2 regions of the Leifsonia xyli subsp. xyli str. CTCB07 genome follow, and region 2 is predicted to be linked to the other one. Evidence: predicted binding sites of a transcription regulator. Region 2 holds the regulator's gene; the other holds the start of a gene.

Region 1 (5,053 bases), 1.3 Mb from region 2:
AGCCCGGCTGGAGCATCCGGATCTACGAGTCCCTCGGCGAGGTCGCCCAGGAGAGCTCGAATCCCTGGAACAACGCGGGAACGGGCCACGCCGCCCTCTGCGAACTGAACTACATGCCCGAAGCGGAGGACGGCACAGTCGACCCCGCGAAGGCGATCAGTATCAACGAGCAGTTCCAGCTGAGCCGGCAGTTCTGGGCCAGCCTGGTCGCCGCCGGTGACCTGCCGGAGCCGCAGACCTTCATCAACTCGACGCCGCACATGACGTTCGTGCGCGGCCGGGAAAACGTTCGATATCTCCGCCGCCGCTACGAGGAACTGAAAGACCAGCCGCTCTTCGCGGGGATGGAGTACAGCGAGGACGCTGAGACCATTGCCGAGTGGGCGCCGTTGCTGACGAAGAAGCGCAACCGCAAGCAGCGCATCGCGGCGACCCGCCAGCTGGCGGGCACCGATGTGGACTTCGGGGCGCTCACGCGCGCTCTCGTGGACGATCTGGTCGCGAGCGGCGCAGAGCTCGCACTGAACCACCGCGTGTGCTCCCTCAAACGTACCAAGGACGGTCTGTGGCGCATCCGCGCCCGGCATGAGGTTGGGCGCACTCCGCGCGAGGCGCTCGCGCGGTTCGTGTTCGTGGGCGCGGGCGGCGGCGCTCTGCACCTGCTGCAGAAGTCGGGCATCTCGGAGATCGAGGGTTTCGGCGGCTTTCCGATCTCGGGGCAGTTCCTCCGGACCACCAACCCGGCGATCGTCGCCCAGCACAAGGCGAAGGTCTACGGCAAGGCGGCCGTCGGCGCGCCGCCCATGTCGGTGCCTCACCTCGACACCCGCGTCGTGGATGGCGAGACGTCGCTGCTCTTCGGCCCGTACGCCGGGTTTAGCCCCAAATTCCTGAAGACCGGCACCTGGTGGGACCTCCCCGGTTCGATCCGCCTGGGCAACATCGGCCCGATGCTCGCCGTCGCCCGCGACAACTTCGACCTCATGAAATACCTCATTGGCGAGCTGATGGCCGGACGCGAGAAGAAGCTGGCCGCCCTGCGTGAGTTCATGCCCACAGCGAAGTCGGAGGACTGGGAGCTCATCGCCGCCGGTCAGCGCGTCCAGGTGATGAAGAAGGACGAGAGGAAGGGTGGCGTGCTGCAGTTCGGCACGGAGGTCATCGCGGCGGCGGATGGCTCGATCGCGGGTCTGCTCGGCGCCTCGCCCGGCGCATCCACCGCCGTGCCGATCATGGTCGATCTGCTGAAGCGCTGCTTCCCGGAGCGGTTCGAGGGCTGGCTGCCGGTCTTGAGAGAACTCATCCCGACCGTCGGCACCACGCTCAACGACCGGCCCGAGGAGGCTGAGTTCGTACTCAAGCGGACCGCCGCTGTGCTGAAGCTCGCGCAGTAGGCCGTTCGGTCGCCCCCCATGCCGGCCGATCGCGTCGGTGGTTTCGCGGGCGCGGTGGCCGGGGAGGGTGTGTCTCGGGCCGCTGGTTCGCATGGCGCCAGAGGGCTGGTGAGCCCCAGCGCTTGACCATCATTAGAACATATGTTCGAATAGCGTCATGAGATGGAGCGGCCAAGAACTCACGGCGGAGACGCCGGCCGCGTTGTCCGGGCTCGCCCGGCTGAGCGCTTTCGTCCGATCGGTGCGCACGCCCGAGTTCGCAAACATCACCTTTCACGAGATTCTCGCCAAATCGGCGCTCAACAGGGTCCCGGGCGGAGGCGGCCCGATGCCCTTCGGCTGGACGGTCAACCCGTACCGGGTCTGTTCGCACGCCTGCGTCTACTGTTTCGCCCGGCCGACGCATTCTTACCTCGACCTCGACCAGGGAAAGGATTTCGACCAGGAGATCATCGTCAAGGTCAACGTCGCCGAGGTCCTCCGGAAGGAACTCGCACGACCGAGCTGGGGGCGGCACCCGGTCGCACTCGGAACGAACACCGATCCGTATCAGCGGGCGGAGGGGCGCTATGCCCTGATGCCGGGCATCATCGACGCGCTCGCCAGCTCCGGCACTCCGTTCAGCATCCTCACGAAAGGATCGTTGCTCCGCCGCGACCTCGACCGGCTCGCCGACGCGGCGACGCGGGTGCCGGTGGACCTCGCGCTGTCGATCGCGGTGTACGACGACGAACTGCAGCAATCGGTCGAGCCGGGGACCCCGACGACCAAGGCTCGCCTCGCGACGGTCGCGGCCGTGCGCGATCGCGGCCTCGACTGCGCGGTGTTCCTGATGCCGATCCTCCCCTACCTCACCGATACCCGTGGAAACCTCGACCGCGCACTCCGGCAGGCCAGAGACGCGGGTGCGACGAGCGTGCTCTACTCAGCCCTCCACCTGAATCCGGGCGTGAAAGAGTGGTATTATCTCTGGCTCGGGCGCGAGCATACCGAACTGCTGCCGCAATACCGGGCGATGTATGGGCGCGGCACGTATGCGCCGAAGGAGTACCGGCGCTGGCTGGCCACCCGGATCAAGCCGCTCCGGACGCTGCGCGACAGCGAGGGGGAGCGGCGCGCGTTCGCCGGGGCGGCGATAGCGGGCGAAGTGCCCGGCGTCGCGGGGCTCATGACGCTCGGCGTGCAGCCGACGCTGTTCTGATCCGGACACTGTTCCGATCCGCGTGCAGAAAACGTCTTTGTTCGGGTACACAGTCACGCGGTGACCTGCCATACTCTCCCCCGGGAGGTCGAGCCGCCGCAGGAGCCCGCTGGTTGGCCGGCCGGTCTCGTGGGAAGGAACGCGGTTGTCCCTGGGGCTGCCCGGTCATCTCGCTTGCGCGGCCCGTTCGCGGCCGATCGCGACGGCCGTTCGCTGGGCGGGCATCGCCTGCCTTGCGGCGGCGGCCACTGTGCCGCTTCCGGGGCTGGACGCCGGGACTAGCCCCTCCTCTGGGATTACGCTGCTGATGCCGGCGCCGATGATCGTGCTGCTTGCTCTGCTCGCGCGCAGACATGCGATCGAGGACGACCGCGACGAAGGGCTCTCCGTGGAGTTCTCCGGCGACCGCGACATCCTGGCGCGACTCGACGACGGCACAGGGCGCGCGCTCGGGCTCACTGTCCGCATCGCCTCTCCGGGGACACCGATACGATGAGCACCGTCCCCGCACCCCCGCCGCTAGCCGCCCCCGTCTCGCCAATGGTCCGGCTCGCCATCCTCGACGATCACGAGATCCTGCTCGACAGCCTCTCCACCTGGATCGAGAAGAACGCTCCCGAGTTCGACCTTGTGCTCCGTGCCGGGAGCTGGTTGGAACTGGTCCATAGCCACGCGTTCCCCACCGACCTCGTGATCATGGACCTGCAATTGCGCGAGTCCATCTTCATCGGCGCTTGTGCGCGCACCTGCCGGGCCGCTGGGGGCCAAAGTGATCGTCCTGACCGCGGTCGACACCCAGGAGGATCGCGCGGCGGTGCTCGCCGCGGGCGCGATCGCCTATGTCTTGAAATCTCAGCCGATGAGCGGCCTCCTTGCCGCCGCGCGGTCGGCTGGGAGGCCCCGGGCGGCGGCTCGTCTGGGGCTGCGCCGGTGGCCTGGCGCCCGGCCCCGCCCGCGCCCGGAGCCGTGCGGCCCCGGCTGAGCGACGGGGAGCGGCAGGCGCTGCTTCTCTACGCCGACGGTCGCACGACCTCCGAGGTCGCTCAGGCGATGAGCGTGCAGTACGAGACCGCCAAAACGTATCTGCGCCGTGTGCGAGAGAAGTACGGGAAGGCCGGCCGGCCGACAAGTTCGCGCGCTGACCTCATCCGCCGCGCGGCGGAAGACGGCTACCTGACCTGAGCCTCAGACACCACCGGAGGAGCGTCAGCCTCGACCGCCTAGGATCGGGACGTGGCAAAACTGTATTTCCGCTATGGCGCGATGAACAGCGGCAAGAGCACGGCCATGCTCCAGGCAGCGTGCAACTACGAGGAGCGCGGACACCGCGTGCTTCTGGCAAAGCCATCGATCGACACCAAAGGCGATATGGGCATTCTGTCGCGCCTGGGCGTGACCCGCCAGGTGGACTACCTGATCGCGCCGGGGACGGACTCGTACGGCGCTTTCCAGCAGCACCGCGACCGCATCCGCGAACGGTTCGATCGCGATATCAGCGCCGTGCTCGTCGACGAGGCGCAGTTCCTCACCGAGGCGCAGGTCGACGATCTGCTCAGGATCGCGCTTCTGGACGATGTCCCGGTTCTCGCCTACGGCATCCGCACCGATTTCCAGACCGTCGCTTTCCCGGGCAGCCGGCGCTTTCTCGAGGTCGCGCACAGCCTCGAGGAGCTGAAAACGATCTGTCGCTGCGGGCGCAAGGCGATCTTCAATGCGCGCAAAATCGACAGCGTCTTCGTCTTCGACGGCGGCCCAGGTCGCCATCGACGGCGCTTCGGTGGGCTACGAATCGCTCTGCGGGTCCTGTTATCTGCACGAGAGCCGTGGTGTGCTTAACAATGGCCGCCGGCGCTGGCCTGTCGATGTCGTGACAGTGTACGACAGCGAACCCGACCCCGATTTCACCTGATCCCCTCCACAGCAACGAAAGATCAACAGTATGAGAATCTCCGTGATCGGCTGCGGCTATCTGGGAGCTGTCCACGCCGCTGCGATGGCTGACCTGGGCCACACCGTCATCGGCGTTGACGTCGATGAGGCCAAAGTGACGGCCTTGTCCGAGGCGCGCGCGCCGTTCTTCGAGCCGGGACTGCCCGAGGTGCTCGCCTCCGCGACCGCCAGTGGACGCCTCCGGTTCACGACGGACTTCTCGGCCGTCGCCGAGGCCGAGGTGCATTTCGTCGGCGTGGGCACCCCGCAGTCGGCCGAGGGAGACGCGGCCGATATGCGTTTCGTAGACGCCGCGTTCGCCTCGTTGCTGGAGTGCGTCAAACCGGGCGATCTGATCGTCGGCAGGAGCACTGTCCCGGTGGGCACGGCCGCCCGGCTGGCCGAGCTGGTCGCGCAGCGCGCGCCGGAGGTCACGCTCGCCTGGAACCCCGAGTTCCTCCGCGAAGGGTTCGCTGTCAAGGACACCATCAGCCCGGACCGTCTCGTGTACGGTGTCCCGCCGGGCGAA
Region 2 (5,053 bases):
GCTCCCGTCCCGTCCAGGTCGAGGCTCAGCTCGATGCCCGACTCGCTGGTCTCGCGCCGCAGGGACGCCGTCCGATTTGTCATGGCTGCGAGCCTACCGGGACGGCGGCCAGCGGTTCCGGCCGGCCAAGCGCCGCGAACGCCTCCAGGAAGGCGGTGGTCTCCGCCTCCGTGCCCGCGGTGACGCGCAGGTGGTTCGGGATGCCGACATCCCGGATCAGGATGCCGCGCTCCAGTAGCGCCTCGAAGGTGGCCTCCGGGTCGGCGACGTTCCCGAACAGCACGAAGTTGCTGCCGCTCCGGTGCGGCGCGTAGCCGAGACGCGCGAGCTCCGCGACCAGCCGATCGCGCTGTTCCCGGATCTCGCCGACCATCGCCAGCATCTCATCCGAGTGCGCGAGCGCGCCGAGCGCCGCCGCCTGGGTGATCGCGGACAGGTGGTATGGCAGCCGGACGAGCCGCAGCGCGTCCGTCACAGCCGGGTCGGCGGCGAGGTAGCCGACGCGCGCACCCGCGAAAGCGAACGCCTTGCTCATCGTCCGCGATACCAGCAGCCGCGGTCGCCCTTCCAGCAGTGTGAGCACGGACTCCTCGCCATCCGGAAGGAACTCCGTGTACGCTTCGTCCACCACCACGATCCCGCGGGACGCTTCGTAGGCCGCCGCGACGGTCTCAAGCGAGAGCGGTGTTCCCGTCGGGTTGTTCGGCGAGCACAGGACAACGATGTCCGGGTCCACCCGCCGGATCTGCGCCGCCGCCGTCTCCGGCGACAGCTCGAACCCGGCGTCCCGCACTCCCACGACCCACTCCGTGCCTGTACCCGCCGCCAGCAGCGGGTACATCGAGTAGGTCGGCGCGAACCCAAGCAGGCTGCGCCCCGGACCGCCGAACGCCTGGAAGATGTGCTGCAACACCTCATTCGACCCATTCGCCGCCCAGACGTTCCCGGCCGTGAGACCGTGCCCGAGGTAGCGCGCGAACGCCTCCCTCAGCTCCGTGAACTCTCGATCGGGATACCGGTTCACCCCGCCGATCGCGGCAGAGACCCGGGCGACGATCTCCGCCGCGACGCCCTCCGGCACCGGATGCGTGTTCTCGTTCACGTTCAACGCGATCGGGACCGCCTTCTGCGGCGCCCCGTACGGAACGCGCCCCCGCAGGTCATCGCGGAGGGGGAGATCGGAAAGAGAGGTCACCTTCCCATGCTAGCCAGCGCCAGGGGCGCGATCGCGCCGTGTGACGCGCTGCACTGCTTGCATTCACGATTCCCGTCCCGTAACTGGCGACCACGGAAGCGCACCGTGGCCATGAAGCCCCGGTCGGACGGTGCCGCCACGGTGGCAGGACCGTCATCGTGCGACGGGTGAGGCAAATGTACGCCCGCAAGGGTGAAGGGGTCTGCCCCGTGTTCGGTTGACGATTGGGGTATAGACCCGGCAGCACCGACATGCCCTACAGAAGCGCTCAGACGCGCACTGGTTGCTGGAGAGCGCGAAACTCTGCTCTCGATCTCCTCGTGAAGCCAACGCAGACACACGTCCCGCAACTCTTTGTTCCGCTCGACAACAGACCTCCGACGCAAGCCAAACGCCCGGAACGCCTCAGCTTCTCGCGCGGTGACACTGACTGCGCCGATTCCTGCCAAGGATCCGCAAAGGCCGACCCAATCGATCCCTCTCATCCGTCGGCATTCGCGCTGGGGATCCGACCCCTCCGTGTCCACCTCTGTTAACATCCTCGCTCGAACAGCTTCAAGGGGGAACGTCTACCTGAGTCCGACGCTCGGCCCCCTCGAACGTCACTGCAAGCACAGGAAACCCGGTGATCATCTCCACGAACATCCGTGTGCAATTTTTCGGGTTCAGTCCAGACCGCCCGGGCGGACCCCGCGGGTGCGAGGAGACCTCGGAGCCTACTTCGCGTACTGCGCCGGGATCGCCAATTCCTGCCCCGGGGTCACCACGGCCGAGTCGAGCCCGTTGAGTGTGACCAGTTCCGCGATCACATCTCGCGGGTCGGCGCTCGGCGCGAGGCGCTCCGCGATCGACCACAGCGACTCGCCCGACTGAACCGTGACATGCTGGAAAGCCACGGCGGCGTGCTCACCCGAGGCGACCGCGCCCCCGCCGTTCAAGGCGAACACGAACGCTCCGACGACGATCGGCAGGGCGGCCAGGAATGTCAGCGCCGCGCGTCCGCGACGGGTCAGCCGCAGGCGGACCCGCGCCCCAGCCGGAACCCCCGAAGAACCCGAAACGCCCGCTGCGCGCAGAACGCCAGCACGGGACCTCGCCGCGATCGCAGACCTCCCGGCCGCACGACCGATGTCCGCACGACCAATGACCGCTGTGCTGCTCATGGCGCCGACCTCCCTATTTCCCTTCCGGAACCACCCGATTCGAATCTATGTTCCGAATTTATCTTCGAATGTGCGAAACCGCAAGACCTGATGAGTCACGAGATTCAGAGCGCATTTCGCGACACAATCGAACACATGTTTGTTCGACCGCCGCCGGGAGGATACAGTTTCGAGTGTCTGGAGACCACACAACCAGGCACCACCGACATTCGGGTCCGCCGAGTGCGGCGGGGGTCACGAAGGGACGAGCGTGTCGAACGAGAATCAGACTCCACGGGGCACCCGCCGGCGCAAGAATCTGAGCGAGAAACAGCTCGCGATCCTCGACGTCATCCAGCGTTCGGTCAGCCAGCGCGGCTACCCTCCGAGCATGCGCGAGATCGGCGACGCGGTCGGCCTCTCCTCGCTCTCCTCGGTGACGCACCAGCTCAACCAGCTGGAGCTCAGCGGCTATCTGCGCCGCGACCCGAACCGCCCGCGGGCGCTGGAGATCCTCATCGACCTGCCGAGCGCCGCCGCGCCGGATTTCGAGAGCCAGACCCCGGTCGGCGACGCTGCGATGGTCCCGCTCGTCGGCCGCATCGCCGCGGGCGTGCCGATCACGGCCGAACAGCAAGTGGAAGAGGTCTTCCCGCTCCCCCGTCAGCTGGTCGGCAATGGCGAGCTGTTCATGCTGAAGGTCGTCGGAGAGTCCATGATCGACGCGGCCATCTGCGACGGCGACTGGGTGGTCGTCCGCGCGCAGAACACCGCGGAGAACGGCGACATCGTCGCTGCGATGCTGGATGAGGAAGCGACGGTCAAGGTCTTCCGGCAGCGCGACGGCCACACTTGGCTGCTGCCGAGGAATTCAAACTTCGAGCCGATCCTGGGCGACTTCTCACAGATCCTGGGCAAGGTCGTCGCCGTTCTCCGGGCCGTCTGAGGGCCCGCATCGCAACGTCTAGCGTCAAACGTTGCGACGCTCACCGAATCCGCCTCAACGCTACGGGGTCATTCTTACGCCAGCGTTGGCAGCCGAGACAATGCGGTCAGGTGGGCTCGGCTGAGGGCGGCCGCTGAGTCAGCATCGCGAGCCGAGACAGCCTCCACCAGGGAGGCATGCACATCGCGATCGTCTTCGGGGCGCATCGCCGGGGAAGCACGTGCGAGCGCGATCATTGCTGCACGCACTCGTGGAGTGAAGTCATCGAAGATTTCGAGCAGCAGCCGGTTATGCGCGGCGAGCACGATGCTGCGGTGGAAGCAAGTGTCGTCATCGACCTGCTCCTCGACAGAAGAGGAGCCCTGACGCGAATCGAGCGCTCGTCGCATGGCGCGAAGCTCCGCTGGCGTTCGGTGCAGCGCCGCAAGCCGCGCTGCTTCCGTTTCGATCGCCATGCGGATTTCAAGGATGGCCCCGAGAGGCGAGGTCTGGAATAAGGTTTCCCAGTTCTCCGGCGGCTCGGTGGAGATGACGAACACTCCGGCGCCCTGACGCGACTCCAGCATGCCCTTTCCTGCGAGCTGCCGGACTGCTTCGCGAACGGTCGAGCGACCGACATTGAGTTGCGCAGCGAGCATGGACTCGCTCGGGATCTTGTGCCCAAGGCCCCACTCGCCCTCCTGTATCCGCCGCATGAGCACGTCGCCTGCTTCTTGCACCACGGAGCGACGCTGTACCTCGATTGCCATCGTCTCTCCCTCAAATTCTTACCGACCCCACCATATCGCCGATATCCAAGCCTGACCAGAAAACCTAGTGATTATCGAGATAAATCGGCTTGACACATCTACTTGTCTGATGAGTAGGCTATCGTTGTCCCCGGTACTGGAAGGGCGCCGCCCTCCCTCTCTGCGCCCGCCCCCGATAGTAAGAGCGATCTATGACAACGACAAAAACAGCAACGAATCCGACCGTGCCGAGCCCGCAGAGGAAACGCGGCCGCACGGCAGGACCCATGACCCCGTTGGCTCCCTCGCGGGCGAGGTTCTGGGCACTGTCCGCCACCCATGTGATGAACGATTTCCAGAGTGGCGCGGCCGCGGCACTTCTGCCGTACTTCGTCTCGGAACAGAACTACACGTACACGGCGGTGGCCGGGCTGGCGCTCGCAGCGACGTCATTGTCCAGCGTGGCGCAGCCGCTGTTCGGCTATCTGACCGACAAGTTGCCCCTGCGCCCGCTGACGATCATCGGGATGAGCGTCGCGGCGCTAGGGATCGCGGTCGCTGGTCTGACGTCGGCAAACTACTGGCTCACCTGGATCGTGGTGGCAATCTCCGGGATCGGTGTCGCCGCCTACCACCCGCCGGCCACAGTGGACGCGAAGATGACGGGTGGCGGCAGCGACAAGGCGATGAGCCTCTTCTCCGTCGCGGGCAACCTCGGTGCGGCCATCGCTCCGATCTGCGTCGGGCTCACTGTGGGGCTGTTCGGCCTGGTGGCCACCCCTCTGCTTCTGATCCCGACGGCCGTCGTTGCTGTTATCTATGTGGCTGCCATGCGGGCAACGCGCAACGGAGCCGCCCCGACGAGCAGAAGGCGCTCAGCTTCTGCGACTGCGGCAGTTCCTGCTGACCAGTGGGGAAGATTCGTCTGGCTGCTCGCGATCATCTGCCTGTGGTCGATCACGGCACTCGGTATCCGCTCGTTCATCGCCCTTGACGTCACGCAGGCTTTCCACGGTAGCGACGCGCTGGGAACCAGTGCCTT

What was found. The regulator LexA, encoded in region 2, represses DNA repair genes until DNA is damaged. The targets are predictions, from matches to a motif close to TCGAACANNTGTTCGA.
Region 1: the regulator LexA is predicted to act here: its motif matches at 1,528-1,543, upstream of LXX_RS01650 (Rv2578c family radical SAM protein).

The regions. Positions count from the first base shown of each region.
Region 1 covers NC_006087.1:344,425-349,477, forward strand. Annotated here, with positions in the region: gene LXX_RS01645 (malate:quinone oxidoreductase) at 1-1,394, shown strand, start outside; gene LXX_RS01650 (Rv2578c family radical SAM protein) at 1,552-2,595, shown strand; gene LXX_RS14015 (hypothetical protein) at 2,741-3,091, shown strand; gene LXX_RS01660 (response regulator transcription factor) at 3,088-3,777, shown strand; gene LXX_RS01665 (thymidine kinase) at 3,829-4,431, shown strand; gene LXX_RS01670 (UDP-glucose dehydrogenase family protein) at 4,535-5,053, shown strand, end outside.
Region 2 covers NC_006087.1:1,649,474-1,654,526, forward strand. Annotated here, with positions in the region: gene hisB (imidazoleglycerol-phosphate dehydratase HisB) at 1-83, opposite strand, end outside; gene LXX_RS07880 (histidinol-phosphate transaminase) at 80-1,195, opposite strand; gene LXX_RS07885 (LysM peptidoglycan-binding domain-containing protein) at 1,912-2,358, opposite strand; gene lexA (transcriptional repressor LexA) at 2,609-3,283, shown strand; gene LXX_RS07895 (FadR/GntR family transcriptional regulator) at 3,358-4,032, opposite strand; gene LXX_RS07900 (MFS transporter) at 4,224-5,053, shown strand, end outside.